DNA from 2 places in the Bradyrhizobium sp. 157 genome. Region 2 is predicted to be linked to the other one. Evidence: predicted binding sites of a transcription regulator. Region 2 holds the regulator's gene; the other holds the start of a gene.
The links. The regulator PhoB, encoded in region 2, activates phosphate uptake and scavenging genes when phosphate is short. The targets are predictions, from matches to a motif close to TGTCATNNANCTGTCAT.
Positions count from the first base shown of each region.

Region 1: the regulator PhoB is predicted to act here: its motif matches at 6,090-6,106, upstream of phnF (phosphonate metabolism transcriptional regulator PhnF).

Region 1 is NZ_JADPKF010000015.1:65,228-73,075, forward strand. Features, by position in the region: gene IVA95_RS02985 (alpha-D-ribose 1-methylphosphonate 5-triphosphate diphosphatase) at 1-872, opposite strand, end outside; gene IVA95_RS02990 (DapH/DapD/GlmU-related protein) at 869-1,531, opposite strand; gene phnC (phosphonate ABC transporter ATP-binding protein) at 1,714-2,529, shown strand; gene phnD (phosphonate ABC transporter substrate-binding protein) at 2,605-3,513, shown strand; gene phnE (phosphonate ABC transporter, permease protein PhnE) at 3,582-4,469, shown strand; gene phnE (phosphonate ABC transporter, permease protein PhnE) at 4,466-5,320, shown strand; gene phnF (phosphonate metabolism transcriptional regulator PhnF) at 5,336-6,061, opposite strand; gene phnG (phosphonate C-P lyase system protein PhnG) at 6,214-6,627, shown strand; gene phnH (phosphonate C-P lyase system protein PhnH) at 6,632-7,240, shown strand; gene IVA95_RS03030 (carbon-phosphorus lyase complex subunit PhnI) at 7,244-7,848, shown strand, end outside.
Region 2 is NZ_JADPKF010000077.1:132,760-140,607, reverse strand. Features, by position in the region: gene IVA95_RS20190 (ATP-binding protein) at 1-190, shown strand, start outside; gene pstS (phosphate ABC transporter substrate-binding protein PstS) at 330-1,340, shown strand; gene pstC (phosphate ABC transporter permease subunit PstC) at 1,522-2,520, shown strand; gene pstA (phosphate ABC transporter permease PstA) at 2,525-3,370, shown strand; gene pstB (phosphate ABC transporter ATP-binding protein PstB) at 3,367-4,188, shown strand; gene phoU (phosphate signaling complex protein PhoU) at 4,200-4,916, shown strand; gene phoB (phosphate regulon transcriptional regulator PhoB) at 4,927-5,631, shown strand; gene IVA95_RS20155 (GcrA family cell cycle regulator) at 5,806-6,315, opposite strand; gene IVA95_RS20150 (aspartate aminotransferase family protein) at 6,810-7,848, shown strand, end outside.

The DNA of each region.
Region 1 (7,848 bases), on a different contig from region 2:
TTGGCGATCATGTCGGATGCCCTGGTCCAGCCGGTATGGCTGCCGCCCCGCACCACGTTGGGCGCGCCGAACACGATGAAGTCGCCGGCCTCGGCAGCGTCGCGGGCGGTTTCCTCGTTGACCGGAAATTCGGCGATGGCAACGCCCTGTGCTCGAAACGCTTGCCGCATCGCCGGGCTTTCATCGTCATGCGAGAGCATCCGGATGTTTGCCGCCCGCGCCGCCTGCGCCAGCCGGGCGATCGAAGCCGGCACGTCGTGGCCGCGGGAGACCACGCTTTCCACCAGCCGATCGAACGCCTCATTGCTGAGACCCGTGCGCTCGACCATTCGGCTGCGCCTTTGCGGCTTGGCAAGGCTAGCGACCGTCGAGTCCATATGGTCGTTGAAGGCGAACAGGTCGACGCGTCCTTCCGATAGCCAGTCGATGATTTCGCTTTCCGCGTCGAGATTGTAGGTCTCGTGCCGCAGATGAAAGCGGGTGTCGGCGGCGAGCTGCGGCCTCATCTGCTCAATCGCCTCCAGCAAGCGCCTGGCATTGTCGGCGCTGCGCAGGCCGGGCTCCCACGACCAGGTCGTGGCATGATAGACGGTCGTGATCCCATTGCTGATCGCCTGCCGGTCGCTGTCAACAAGCGCCACATCGATCGGGAAATCGACCCCGGGCCGCGGCATCATCTGCCGCTCGAAGGCATCGCCATGCAGATCGACGATGCCCGGCAGCACCAGCAAGCCGCCTGCATCGATACTGGACGAACCATGGCTGCTATTCGTACCGACGGCGACGATCTCGCGGCCGGCGATCCGCAGCGTGGTTTCGGCAATCTCATCGCCGAGCAGGGCACGGCCACCTTCGATGAACAGTTCGGTCACGATGCAGCACTCTGGTTGAAACGGGGGCGGTCCGATGCGGCGGCTTCGTACTTTTCGAGAAAGCCCTCTACATCGAGCTTGCGGAAATCTGGCAGTGCGCGGCGCAACGTCTCATGGTCCCAATTCCACCACGCAAGCTCCGCAAGCCGCCCGGCAATGGATTCCGGAAAACGCCGCTTGATCGGCCGTGCCGGGGCGCCTGCAACGATCGTATAGGCGGGGACATCCTTGGTCACGATGGCGCCGGCCGCGATCACCGCGCCGGTGCCGATCGAGCGGCCAGGCAGAATGACCGCACCATGGCCGATCCAGACGTCATGGCCGATATGGACGTGATGCTTACGGCGCCACGCAAAAAACTCGGCATCGTCGCTCTCGCCCGGAAAATAACTGCTGGCGCGATAGGTGAAATGTGCCTGCGAGGCTCGGTGCATCGGATGATTGCCAGGATTGATCCGTGTCATCGCAGCGATCGAACAGAATTTCCCGATTGTTGTGTAGGTGATCTGTGCATCGTTTACGACGTAGGAATAATCGGACATCGTGACCTCGAGCAGAATGGTCCGGGCGCCGACCTCGGTATAGGCGCCAAGCTGGCAGTCGCGCACTGACGCGGTGGGGTCGACGGTCGGTTCAGTGGAAAGCGTGTTGCCAGCCATCGGTAGGTCCGTCGGCAGTTGCAGGAAGGTCCTGCTCCTCTTCGATGCGCTTGATGACAGTATCATGACGTATGCATGACGCCGCACGGCTGTGGACGAACGCCGCACCGCAGCACTCGTTGTCACACAACTGTAAGATCGAGCCGGTAGCGATGCTCCACGATAGGACTCTGGAGCGCTGCATGCTGGTTGTGGAAGGTCTGACGTGCCGTTTCGGCACCAAAGCTGCGGTGGATAATGCGTCATTCTCGATCGCGCCGGGCAGTTTTGTCGGCGTGATCGGCCGCTCCGGTGCCGGCAAGTCCACGCTGCTTCGGATGATCAACCGCCTCGCCGAACCTTCCGAAGGGCGCATCCTCTTTGAAGGCGTCGACGTGACGGCGCTGCGCGGCAAGGATTTGCGGCAGTGGCGTGCGCGCTCGGCGATGATCTTTCAGCAGTTCAATCTGGTCGGCCGCCTCGATGTCCTGACCAACGTGTTGATGGGAAGACTTTCAACGGTGCCGACATGGCGGTCGCTGGCGCAGTTGTGGCCCGAACATGATAAGGCCATTGCGATGTCGGCGCTCGAGCAATTCGATATGGCGTCGATTGCGGCGCAGCGCGCGGATCAGCTCTCGGGCGGTCAGCAGCAGCGCGTCGCGATTGCGCGTGCACTGGTGCAGGAGCCCGACATCATCCTTGCCGACGAACCGATCGCTTCACTCGATCCCCGCAACACCCGGATCGTGATGGACGCGCTGCTGCGCATCAACAAGCACTTCGGGATAACGGTGGTGTGCAATCTGCATTCGCTGGATCTGGCGCGCAGCTACTGCGACCGCCTGATCGGCATGTCGGCAGGTCGCGTTGTGTTCGACGGCGCACCGGCGATGCTGACCGATCATATCGCGCGCGAGCTCTACGATCTCGAGGCGGACGAGGTGATGGACGCGGCGCGAGAGCATGTGCCGGTCCGTGCTCCGATTCCCGCGCTCGGTACGGTTGCCGCAGCCTGAGCCTTTGCGTCTGAAAACCAGGAGCTGCGCGGCATCTAGATCCGCTGGCTTCATCACTGCGAAACAGGAGACGTCATGATAGACCGTCGTATGATTTTCGCCGCTGCAGCGGCATTGGCGTTCTCGGCCTCGGCTGCCACGGCTCAGGACTGGAAGGCAAAATATCCTGAATTGGTGTTCGCAAAGGTTCCCGATGAGAATGCCTCGGGCACAACCAACCGATGGACGCCTCTGACGGAGTATCTGTCCCGCGAGCTCGGCACCAAAGTCACACTGCGGATCGCCAACGATTACGCCGCTGTTATCGAAGGCCAGCGGGCAGGCAACATCCACATCGCGATGTACGGTCCCTCGGCCTACGCGCGCGCTTATATCATCGGTGCTAAGGTCGAGCCGTTCGCGATCGAAGTGAATGGCGACGGAACCAAGGGCTATTATTCGGTTCTCTATGTCAAAAGCGATTCCAGCTACAAGGACATCAAGGACCTGAAGGGCAAGAATCTCTGCCTTGTCGACCCCAATTCAACGTCAGGCAACAACGTGCCGCGTTTCGCGATGGACAAGATGGGTATCGACCCGGAAAGGTTCTTCTCCAAGGTGGTCTATTCGGGAAGCCACGAAAACGCGGTGATCGGACTTGCGCAAGGGACCTGCGACGCGGCGTTCAACTGGTGGAACGACGAGAACGAGTCGAACCTGCTCCGGATGGAACGGAAGGGCATGGCGAAGGCCGCCGATTTCAAGATCATCATGAAGTCCGAGCAGATTGTGAATTCGCCGATGGCATATCTCAGCAGCCTGCCCGCCGACCTCAAGGCGGCAATCAAGAAGGCCGTGCTGGAAATCGCGGTGAAAGACAAGGCCGCTTTCGACAAGATTTACGAAGGGAAGCAGTTGCCATTCGTCGAGGTTGACCACAAGGCCTATGACGCCGTGATCGATCTGACCAAGTTTGTCGATAGCATTCGCAAGCAGAAATCCTGAACGGAGCTGCGGCTCCAGATGGATCGGGCAGATCGTGAGATCTGCCCATTCTCTCGCCTGAACATCCTATGCGAACAGCAGTCCCCGAATTCCCGGAAACCAGGCTGCGAGAGCTCGCCGATCGCTATGCGGCTGCGGTTGCGGCCAAGCGGCGGCGCGTATGGCTGGGTTCGGCGGTCCTGATCGCCGCCACGATCGCTGCCGGCTGGATGGGTGACGTCAATCTTTGGAGTTTCGTCGAGAATTTCTGGCGCTTGCCAGCTTACTTCGCCAGCATCGCTCCAAAGTTCTCGTTCTCGACTGCGTGGGTTGATCTCTCTGAGTGGCTTTGGGGGCTGCCTCGCTGGACGCGGCTTCTCGGAGACACGTTGCTGGTCGCGTATATGGGAACGCTCACGGGGGCGATCTGCGGTTTCGTTCTCTGCTTCCTCGCGTCGGCCAACCTCGTCAGGTCGCGTACGACCGTTTTTGTCACGCGGCGCGTTCTCGAATTTTGCAGGACCGTGCCAGAGATCGTCTTTGCCTTGATTTTCGTGCTCGCATTCGGTCTGGGACCGCTGCCGGGCGTTCTCGCGATCGCAATCCATACCACCGGTGCGCTAGGCAAACAGTTCGCTGAAGTTGTCGAGAATATCGACAGTAAACCGATCGAGGGGATAGCGGCGAGCGGAGGAAGCTGGCTTCAGATTGTCCGATTTGGCGCGGTGCCTCAGGTTCTTTCGAATTTCGTAAGCTATGCCCTGCTGAGATTCGAGATTAACGTTCGGGGCGCGGCTGTGATGGGTTTTGTCGGCGCCGGCGGGATCGGCCAGGATTTGATCGAGGCCGTTCGCAAGTTCTATTACACCGATGTCAGTGCCATCCTTTTGCTCATTGTCGTCACCGTCATGCTGATCGACTTTATCACGGAGCGCGCGCGCCACCGCCTCCTCGGGCTGGAGGGCTCCGCGGCATGAACTCCTTCAGTTTTGAAAACCAGGCCGGCATCGTCGAACGTCATCCGGATATTTTCCGCCCGGACTGGTGGCACCGGGGAAAAATCGCAATAGGCGTTGGCGGGGCGGTCGCGCTTTTTCTGTTCGGGATCATCCAACTCGAAATTCCCTTTCACCGGCTCTCTGACGGAATGGTCAGGCTGGGTGGATTCGTTCAGCTCATGTTGCCGCCCCATCCTGGCTCTTGGGCGGAAGTATTGAAGTATCTGCATGCGCTCGGAGAGACGGTTTCGATCGCATTTCTCGGCACGCTGGGCGGGGCTTTGCTCGCGTTACCCGTATCCCTGCTGGCGGCGCGCAATGTAGTTGCAAACCGGATCGTTCACTTTTTGACGCGCCGCAGTCTCGACACCATCCGTGGTGTCGATATCTTGATCTGGGCTCTCATCTGGGTCGGTATCGTGGGGCTGGGCCCGTTCGCAGGTATCCTTGCGGTTATCTGCAGCGATTTTGGGACGTTTGGAAAGTTATTCTCGGAAGCGATCGAGGCTGCCGACAAGAACCCCGCTGAGGGAGTCCAGTCATCGGGGGGCAACCATCTCCATAGCGTCCGGTTCGGGTTTTTGCCGCAGGTCTTTCCAATCCTGTTGAGCCAGGTGCTCTACTATTTTGAATCGAATACGCGGTCAGCGACGATTATCGGAATCGTTGGAGCAGGTGGAATTGGACTTCAGCTTGCCGAACAAATCCGGGTGCTGGAATGGCAAAAGGTTTCGTTTCTGATTTTGCTTATCCTGATGACGGTATCGGCAATTGATTGGATCTCGGGCAAACTGCGTTTCGCGATCATCGGGCAGCGGCCAATCGCGTAACATCTCATGGCTAGGCTAGCCGCCCTCGACCACGAATTCGACACGCTCAGCAGCAAAGCGCGAGCGCTTGGTCACGATCGGCTTATCGTCGGTATCGACGTCCGTGCTGTCAACGACCAGCACGGGACGCCCGAGCGCGAGATCGAGCCTTGCGGCATCGGTGGCGTCCACGATCCCGGCGGTGACGCGGGTTGAGGCGCGGCGGTAATCGCGAACGCCGTAATGCGCCAGCAGTTTGGTCATTGAGCGTGCGTTGGCGAAGACGGTTCCGGCGCCCGGGAAGCGATCGGCGGAGAGCCAACTGGTGCTGACGCAGATCGGCGTGCGGTCAGCGAGCCGCACCGATTCGATCCGGATCAGGGGCGCACCGGTCCTCAGTCCGAGCTCACGGGCCAACTCGCGCGTCGCGGGCTCTTCGGAGGCATCGATCAATTGGCCGCGGGGCTCGCGGCCGCCGGCGCCGACGATTTCGGAAAATCGCGTCCGCGAGCGCAAGGGATACGCGATGCGCTGCGCCTCGACATAGGTGCCGCTGCCGCGTTCGGCGCGCACCAGGCCGCGTTCGGCAAGCGCAGCCAGTGCGCGCCGCACGGTGTGGCGGTTGACCCGATAGGTATCGGCGATCTCGATCTCGCCCGGCAGCTTTTCGCCCGCTGCAAAGCGGCCGTCGGCAATGCCGCGCTCGATACCGTCGGCGACCTGGCGCCACAAGGCGACGCCGGAACTCTCCTGCAGGCTCATGGCTTGGTGATACCAGAAATTATCCGTTTGTCACGAAACAGTCATGGCGCTTCGTTATCAAGTTGTCTACTATCATAGACAACTTGATTCAGGCAAGATGGCTCATGAGCTTGACCGGGCGGAACAGCGGAGAGGCGCAGCGGAGGGCCGCGATGGCGGTGCTCGCGCATTCCGAGACTGGCGACATTGCGGGCTATCTCGCGGCAATCGCGGTACCCGAACACGAAAACCTGCGCGAGCCGGAGAATGGCCTCGTGATGGTGCGCGGCCGCGTCGGCGGCGACGGTGCGCCGTTCAATCTTGGCGAGGCCACCGTGTCGCGCGCGGCGGTGCGTCTTGCGACCGGCGAGATCGGATTTGGCTACGTGCTCGGCCGCGACAGGCAGAAGGCGCAGATGATCGCGCTGTGTGATGCCATGGTGCAGTCGACGGAGTTTTCGGGTGAGGTCGAGACCAAGGTGATCGGGCCATTACGTGCCGCCATGAGCGCCGATCGCAGCCGCAAGGCGGCCGAGACGGCGGCGACGCGGGTCGATTTCTACACCATGGTGCGCGGCGAGGGGTGATGCGATGACGACAGTTGCAGAATTGCCCGCGGGGTTTGCCGACAAGGTGCTGTCGGCGCAGTCGACCTTCCGCTCCGTGATGGACGCGATGGCGCGTCCCGGCAGCGTGCAACGGGTCACGGCGGCCGTCGGCGCGCCGGCCGGGATGATGCGCGGCGCGGCGGCGATCGCGCTGACGCTGTTCGATCACGACACGCCGATCTGGCTCGACGCCGCGATGTCGGTCACGCTTGACGTTGCGAAGTGGCTCAAGTTCCATACCAGTGCGCCGGTGATCGCGGATTCCTCGATCGCCAGCTTCGCGCTAGTCGGCGACGCCGGGAACCTGCCGGCGCTCGATCGCTTCGCGTTCGGCAGTAACGAGTATCCTGATCAGTCGACGACACTGATCCTACAGGTCGAGAGCCTGACACAGGGACCGACCTTCGAGGTGAAGGGGCCGGGCATCGACGGTACAGCGCTGCTGCAGGCGATGCTCCAACCGCGCGACCTCTTTCAGCGGCTCACCATCAACGAAGGCCTGTTCCCGCGCGGCCTCGACGTCGTGCTGGTCCATGACGACTTGATCGTCGCGATCCCCCGAACCACGCGGCTGGTCGCAAGCGGAGCGTAGCCCATGTATGTAGCCGTCAAAGGAGGCGAACGCGCCATTGAGAACGCCCACCGCCTGCTGGCGCATGAGCGGCGCGGCGACCGTGATGTGCCCGAACTCTCGCTGGCGCAGATCGCCGAGCAGCTCTCGCTCGGCGTCGACCGCGTCATGACCGAAGGCTCGCTCTACGACCGCGAGCTGGCGGCACTCGCGATCAAGCAGGCGCGCGGCGACCTGATCGAGGCGATCTTCCTGGTCCGCGCCTTTCGCGCCACATTGCCGCGCTTCGGCCCGACCGAGCCGGTCAATACGGGCGAGATGCAGGTGCGTCGGCGCATCTCCTCGACCTTCAAGGATATTCCAGGTGGCCAGATCCTGGGGCCGACCTTCGATTATACCCATCGTTTGCTAGACCCGCAGCTTGCGGACGGTTTTGTGCCGGAGCAGCCGGCGACGTCGGAGGCAACGCAGACGGAAATGCCGCGCGTCACCGACATTCTCGGTCGCGATGGCTTGATCGAATCGTCGCCGGCCGCGGATGCCGATGCGACGGTCGGCGATCTCACGCGCGAGCCGCTCAGCTTTCCGGCCGACCGCGATCTGCGGCTGCAGAACCTTGCGCGTGCCGA
Region 2 (7,848 bases):
ACTGACCGAGCGGTTCTATCGGGTCGATGTCGGCGACAGCCGGGCGCAGGGTGGAACCGGGCTCGGTTTATCCTTGGTGAAACATATTCTTAACCGCCATCGCGGCCGTCTTTTGATCGAAAGCGTGCCGAAAAACGGCGCCACCTTTACTGCCTGTTTTCCTCCGGCGAAACCCCCGACGACGGCATAAATACAAGCAATTTCAATCGCTTGGATATGTCATCCAACTGTCATCGAACCTTCGTAAAAGCTCTATCGACCGCGCCTACACGGGCGGCATGAGCGCGATCGGACGCAACAGCGCTTCGCTCAGGAGATGGAGATCAACCATGAATTTCGTCAAGACAATCGTCGCCGCCGGCCTGGTCGCCGCGTCGACCTCGGCGTTCGCTGCCGATATCACCGGCGCGGGCGCCACCTTCCCGTTCCCGCTCTATTCGAAGTGGGCCGACGCCTACAAGAAGGAGACCGGCAACGGTCTGAACTACCAGTCGATCGGCTCCGGCGCCGGTATCAAGCAGATCGTGGCTAAGACCGTGACCTTCGGCGCCAGCGACATGCCGCTCAAGCCGGAGCAGCTCGAAAAGGACGGCATGATCCAGTGGCCGCAGGCGATGGGCGCCTTAGTGCCGGTCGTCAATCTTGAAGGCATCAAGCCGGGTGAACTGGTGTTCTCGGGCGAACTGCTCGGCGACATCTATCTCGGCAAGATCAAGAAGTGGGACGATCCCGCGATCGCCAAGCTCAATCCCAAACTGAAGCTGCCGAGCGAGGCCATCACGGTGGTTCGCCGCTCGGATGGATCGGGCACGACCTTCCTCTGGACCGACTATCTCTCCAAGACCAATGCCGAATGGAAGGCGAAAGCCGGCTCCGGCACCGCCGTGGAGTGGCCGACCGGCGTCGGCGCCAAGGGTAATGAAGGCGTCGCCGGCAATGTCAGCCAGACCAAGAACTCGATCGGTTACGTCGAGTACGCCTATGCCAAGCAGAACAAGCTGACCTATGGCGCGGTCATCAACAAGGCCGGCAAGACCGTGCAGCCGACCATCGGTGCGTTCCAGGCCGCAGCCGCCAATGCTGACTGGGCCGGCGCCAAGAACTATTACGTGATTCTGACCGACCAGCCCGGCGAAGCCTCGTGGCCGATCACCGGTGCGACCTTCATCCTGATGCACCGGGAGCCTGTGGACAAGGCGGCCTCGGCCGAAGCCATCAAGTTCTTCAAGTGGGCGTTCGAGAAGGGCGACAAGATGGCTGAAGAACTCGACTACATCCCGATGCCGGACTCGGTCGTCAAGCAGATCGAGAAGACCTGGACCTCCGAGATCAAGAGCTGAAGCAGACGTTGAGCACGTCGCGCCCCGTCATTCCGGGGCGCGACGAAGTCGCGAATCCGAAATCTCGAGATTTCTGGCCCTTCGGACCATCCCGGAATGACGCCGGGTAAATCGTCAAGAAGATCGCCTCAAAGCAGAAGCGACATTTTTCGGGCGTTGAAGTAAAAGACAGGGGACCAGCGTGGCAGAAATGGCGGTTGAAAGCGACGTAATGGAAGCTGCCGGACCCTATGACCGCGCCCGGGCCCTTGGCGCTTTCAAGTTTGGCGATATTACCTTCTACTGGATCACGCGCGCCTGCGCGATCTCGGTCCTCCTGATCCTCGGCGGCATCATCCTTTCGCTGATCGTCGGCGCCTGGCCCGCGATCCGGGAGTACGGCGCAGCATTCCTGTGGACGCAGCGCTGGGCGCCGTCGGCCGATCCACCGGTGCTGGGTGCGCTCGGCCCGATCTACGGCACGCTGGTCACCTCCGTGATCGCGATGATGATCGCCATTCCCGTCGGCCTCGGCATTGCGGTGTTCCTTACCGAGATCTGCCCGCTCTGGCTGCGTCGTCCGATCGGCCTTGCCATCGAACTGCTCGCCGGCATTCCCTCGATCATCTACGGCATGTGGGGCTTCTTCGTGCTGGGGCCGTTCCTGGCCAACAACTTCCAGCCGTTCATGATCAGCGTGTTCGATGGCGTCCCGGTGCTCGGCACGATCTTCGCCGGCCCGCCGTCCTATCTCAGCCTGTTCAATGCCTCGCTGATTTTGGCGATCATGGTGCTGCCCTTCATCACCGCAATCTCGGTCGACGTGTTCAAGACGGTGCCGCCGGTTTTGAAGGAGGCGGCCTACGGCGTCGGCTGCACCACCTGGGAAGTCGTCCGCAACGTCGTGATCCCCTATACCCGGGTCGGCGTGATCGGCGGCATTATGCTGGCGCTCGGCCGCGCGCTCGGCGAGACCATGGCGGTCACCTTCATCATCGGCAATTCGTTCAAGATCCAGTCCTCGCTCTTCGCGCCCGGCACCACGATCTCTGCTGCGATCGCTTCCGAATTCGCCGAGAGCGACGGCCTGCACCAGTCCGGCCTGATCCTGCTCGGCCTGTTGCTGTTCATTTTGACGTTCTTCGTTCTTGCTGCCGCAAGGCTGATGCTGATGCGGCTGGAACAGAAAGCGGGGAACTGAGATCATGAACCCGATTTACGTATCTCGCCGCCGCAACAACATCATCGTCAAGTACCTGTGCATGGGCGCCGCGCTGTTCGGCGTGACCTGGCTCGCTTTGATCCTGTTCACGCTGTTCTTCAATGGCCTTTCCGGCATCAATTTCGCCGTCTTCACTCAGGATACGCCACCGCCCGGATCGACCGACGGCGGCCTGCGCAACGCCATCATCGGCTCGATCATCATGACCATGGTTGGGGTCGGCATTGGCGCGCCGCTCGGCCTGTTCGCCGGCACCTACCTCGCCGAATACGGCAAGCACGACAAGCTCACCTCGGTGATCCGTTTCATCAACGACATCCTGTTGAGTGCGCCCTCGATCATCATCGGCCTGTTCATCTACGGCGCCATCGTGGTGCCGATGGGCGGGTTCTCGGCGTTCGCCGGATGTCTCGCGCTCGCCGTGATCGTGATCCCCGTGGTGGTCCGCACCACCGAGGACATGCTGGGATTGGTTCCCAATCCCCTGCGGGAAGCGGCGTCCGCGCTCGGCATGCCGCGCTCGCTGGTGATCCGGCGCATCGCCTATCGTGCCGCGCGCGCTGGCCTGATCACCGGCGTCCTGCTCGCGACCGCCCGGGTCGCCGGCGAAACCGCGCCGCTCTTGTTCACCGCGCTCTCCAACCAGTTCTTCAGCCTGGATATGACCAAGACGATGGCGAACCTGCCGGTGACCATCAACAACTTCGTCCAGAGCCCCTATGCCTACTGGAAGCAACTCGCCTGGGCCGGTGCCCTGTTGATCACGCTCACCGTATTGGCCCTAAACATTGGCGCGCGCATTCTTGGCGCCGAGAGGATATCCAAATGACCGAACTCTCCGTATCCGTGAGTAACGCGAGCGGCCCAGTTCCGCAGGTGGCGCTGCCGGAGGCCGCACCCAAGGTGACCGCCCGCGGCCTGAACTTCTACTATGGCGAGCACCACGCGCTGAAGGACATCAATCTCACGCTCGGCACCCATCGCGTCACCGCCTTCATCGGCCCGTCCGGCTGCGGCAAATCCACGTTGCTGCGGATATTCAACCGGATGTATGATCTCTATCCGGGTCAGCGCGCCACCGGTCAGCTCTTGCTCGACCAGACCAACGTCCTCGACCCGAAGCTCGACCTCAATCTGCTGCGGGCCCGCGTCGGCATGGTGTTCCAAAAGCCGACGCCGTTCCCGATGACGATCTACGAGAATATCGCCTTCGGCATCCGTCTCTATGAGAAGATCTCGAAGTCCGAGATGGACGGCCGGGTCGAGAAGGCGCTGCGCGGCGGCGCGCTATGGAACGAGGTCAAGGACAAGTTGAACGCCAGTGGCCTCTCGCTGTCCGGCGGTCAGCAGCAGCGGCTATGCATCGCGCGCACCGTTGCGGTCAGGCCCGAGGTGATCCTGTTTGACGAGCCCTGCTCGGCGCTCGATCCGATCTCGACCGCCAAGATCGAGGAACTGATTCAGGAACTGGCGGAGGACTACACCATCGCCATCGTCACCCATAATATGCAGCAGGCGGCGCGCGTCTCGGACAAGACCGCCTTCATGTATCTCGGCGAGCTGATCGAATTCGACGATACCAACAAGATTTTCACCTCGCCGCGCGATCGACGTACCCAGGACTACATCACGGGGCGGTTTGGTTAAGGAGATAACAGATGGCTTCTGAGCACACCGCCAAGGCATTCGACAGCGACCTTCAGGAATTGACGCGCCTTGTTGCCGAGATGGGCGGCCTGGCTGAGCGCATGATCACCGAATCCGTCGACGCGCTGGTCCGCCGCGACGTCGCGCTCGGCAAGCACGTCGTCGCCACCGACGTCGAGATCGACCGCCTGCAGCATCTGATCGAGGAGCGCGCGGTGCTGACCATCGCCCGCCGTCAGCCGATGGCGATCGATTTGCGCGAAATCGTCGGCTCGATGCGGGTTGCCACCGATCTGGAACGGATCGGCGACCTCGCCAAGAACATGGGCAAGCGTGTCGCGGCGCTGGAGAACGATTTCCAGCCGCTGAAGCTGATGCGCGGCCTCGAACACATGACCGACCTGGTACAATCGCAGGTCAAGTCGGTGCTGGACGCCTATGCCGCGCACGATCTGCCGGCGGCGATGGCGGTGTGGAAGGGCGACGAGGAAGTCGACGCCATCTGCACCTCGCTGTTCCGCGAACTCCTGACCTATATGATGGAAGATCCGCGCAACATCTCGTTCTGCATCCATCTGATGTTCTGCGCCAAGAACATCGAACGGATCGGCGATCACGCCACCAACATCGCCGAAACCGTGTTCTACATGATCGAGGGTCAGCAGATGCTCGACAAGCGCCCGAAGGGCGACATGACGACCTTTGCCACCGCGGTTCCGAATAGCTGAGGGATACGAGATGAGCGCGCGCATTATGGTGGTCGAGGATGAGGAAGCGCTGACCACGCTGTTGCGCTACAACCTCGACGCTGAAGGCTATGAGGTCGAAACCGTCGGACGCGGCGACGATGCGGATACGCGGCTGAAAGAGCGCGTGCCCGATCTCGTCGTGCTTGACTGGATGCTGCCGGGGCTCTCCGGCATCGAGCTGTGCCGCCGCCTGCGCGCCCGGCCGGAAACCAAGCAATTGCCGATCATCATGCTGACGGCGCGCGGCGAGGAGAGCGAGCGCGTGCGCGGGCTTGCGACCGGCGCCGACGACTACATCGTCAAGCCGTTCTCGGTTCCGGAACTGCTGGCGCGGGTGAAGGGCCTGTTGCGGCGGGCAAGCCCCGAGCGGCTCGCCACTGTGCTGACCTATGGCGACATCGAACTCGATCGCGAAAAACGCCGCGTCGCGCGCTCGGGCCGTCAGATCGATCTCGGTCCGACCGAGTATCGCCTGCTGGAATTTTTCCTGGAGCATCCCGGCCGCGTCTTCAGCCGCGAGCAGTTGCTCGACAGCGTCTGGGGCCGCGACATCTACATCGACGAGCGCACCGTCGACGTCCACATCGGCCGCTTGCGCAAGCTGCTCAACCCCGGCCGCGAGCAGGACCCGATCCGCACCGTCCGCGGCGCCGGTTACGCGCTGGATGACCGATTTGCGAAGGTGGAGCCGTAAGGCTCCATCGTTGTCCGCGCGAAAGCGGGGACTCTCTCATCGTCATTGCGAGCGAAGCGAAGCAATCCATCGTGCGGCAAAGCAAGTATGGATTGCTTCGCTACGCTCGCAATGACAGTGGAACGCGTAGCCCGGATTTCGCTTCGCTCCATCCGGGCTACGACGAACCGCGACTTACCTTGTCTGCTTCGGCTGCTGACGGCGGCGGTCGGCGGCGGGCTGGTAGGCGATGCGCGAGTGGTGGGCGCAATAAGGCAGGCCAGTGAGCGCTTTGCCGCCGCAGAAGAAGAATTCCGGGCTTGAGGGATCGCCGACCGGCCAGTGGCAGGTCGCCTCGTTCAGTTCGAGCAGCGACAGCCGCTGGCTCATCGGCACGACATTGTCGAAGGCGATCGGATCCGGCTCCATCTCGACTTCGAAGGCGTGCGCGAGCGCGGTATTGCCGCGCGAGACCGGGCGCGACACGCGCATCATCGGCTGGGCGGGACGTGCCTTGCGCTGCCGCGGGGCGGCCGAGGAGGGGCTCTTGGCACGGCCGGAGAGACCCAGCCGGTGCACTTTGCCGATTACGGCGTTTCGTGTCACATTTCCGAGTTCCGCGGCGATCTGGCTTGCCGACAATCCGGCTTCCCAGAGCTTCTTAAGCTGCTCGACGCGATCGTCGGACCAGGTCAAAACCGTCATCGTAATCTTCCCTTCGCATCGCGCCGGCCAATCGGGGCGGCGCTGGCGATGTCATCGTCTCAAAAATCCCTGCGGTCAGAATCCCTTAGCCCTCGCCGGGCGCGCTAACCGCGCCCGAACGTTTACGCCTGCACAAAAGGACTCCAGGGATCAGAACTGCCGCACGAGATGTCGTATCCGACAGCCCAAACGCTACAATATGGCGTGACTCCGGCGCAAGAGTCCGGGCCCGAGCGTCCACATGTTCTGACATCTAGGCATTTCACTGCGTGTTTTCCACCACACCGCAATCCTACGGATTTCAGCCCCTTGCACTGCAGGAAAAGCCGTTCCGTGGCGTGTTGACAGCGCTCCCCGCCCACATAGAATGCCTCTCACGTGCCGCCCTTAAGAGGCGGCACGTTTCGTTTTCGCAAGACCGGCTGTTGCCGCGTTCGCGCCAATGCACGCCCGCGGCAGGTCTCAAAGGCAGGTCTCAAACCTCAGTGATTGCCATGACCAATAGCGCCACGTCGCATCTGCTCCCCGTCTTCGCCAGGGTCGATCTCGGCTTCGAACGCGGCGAAGGCTGCTGGCTGACCGCCACCAATGGCGAGCGTTATCTCGACTTCACCTCAGGCGTCGCGGTGAATGCGCTCGGTCACTGCCATCCGCACCTGATCAAGGCGTTGCAGGAACAGTCGACGAAGCTCTGGCACATGTCGAACCTGTTCAAGTCGCCCGATGGCGAGAAGCTGGCCGCGCGGCTCTGCGAGCAGAGCTTTGCCGACCTGGTGTTCTTCTGCAATTCCGGCGCGGAGGCGATGGAAGGCGTGATCAAGGTCGTGCGCCGCTATCAATTCTCCAAGGGCCATCCAGAACGCTATCGCCTCATCACCTTCGAGGGCGCGTTCCACGGCCGCACGTTGGGCACGCTCGCGGCCACCGGCTCCGCGAAATATCTCGAAGGCTTTGGGCCGCCGATGGACGGTTTCGACCAGGTGCCGCATGGCGATCTCGAAGCGGTCAAGAAAGCGATCGGCCCGCAGACCGCGGGCATCCTGATCGAGCCGGTGCAGGGCGAGGGCGGCGTGCGCTCGGCGCCGCAGTCTTTCTTCAAGGCGCTGCGCCAGCTCTGCGACGAGAAGGGCCTGTTGCTCGCGTTCGACGAGGTGCAGACCGGCATGGGCCGCACCGGCGATCTCTTCGCCTACAAGCGCGTCGGCGTGACGCCGGATGTGATGTCGCTGGCAAAGGCGCTGGGCGGCGGTTTCCCGATCGGCGCGGTGCTGGCCACCGCCGAAGCGGCGAGCGGCATGACACCGGGCTCGCACGGCTCGACCTTCGGCGGCAATCCGCTGGCGATCGCTGCGGCCAATGCCGTGCTCGATGTGATGCTCAAGCCCGGCTTCTTTGATCACGTGCAGAAAATGTCGCTGCTGTTGAAACAGAAGCTGGCCTCCGTCGTCGACCGCTATCCCACTGTTCTCTCGGAAGTGCGCGGCGAGGGGCTTTTGGTCGGCGTCAAGGCCGTGGTGCCGTCGGGCGATCTCG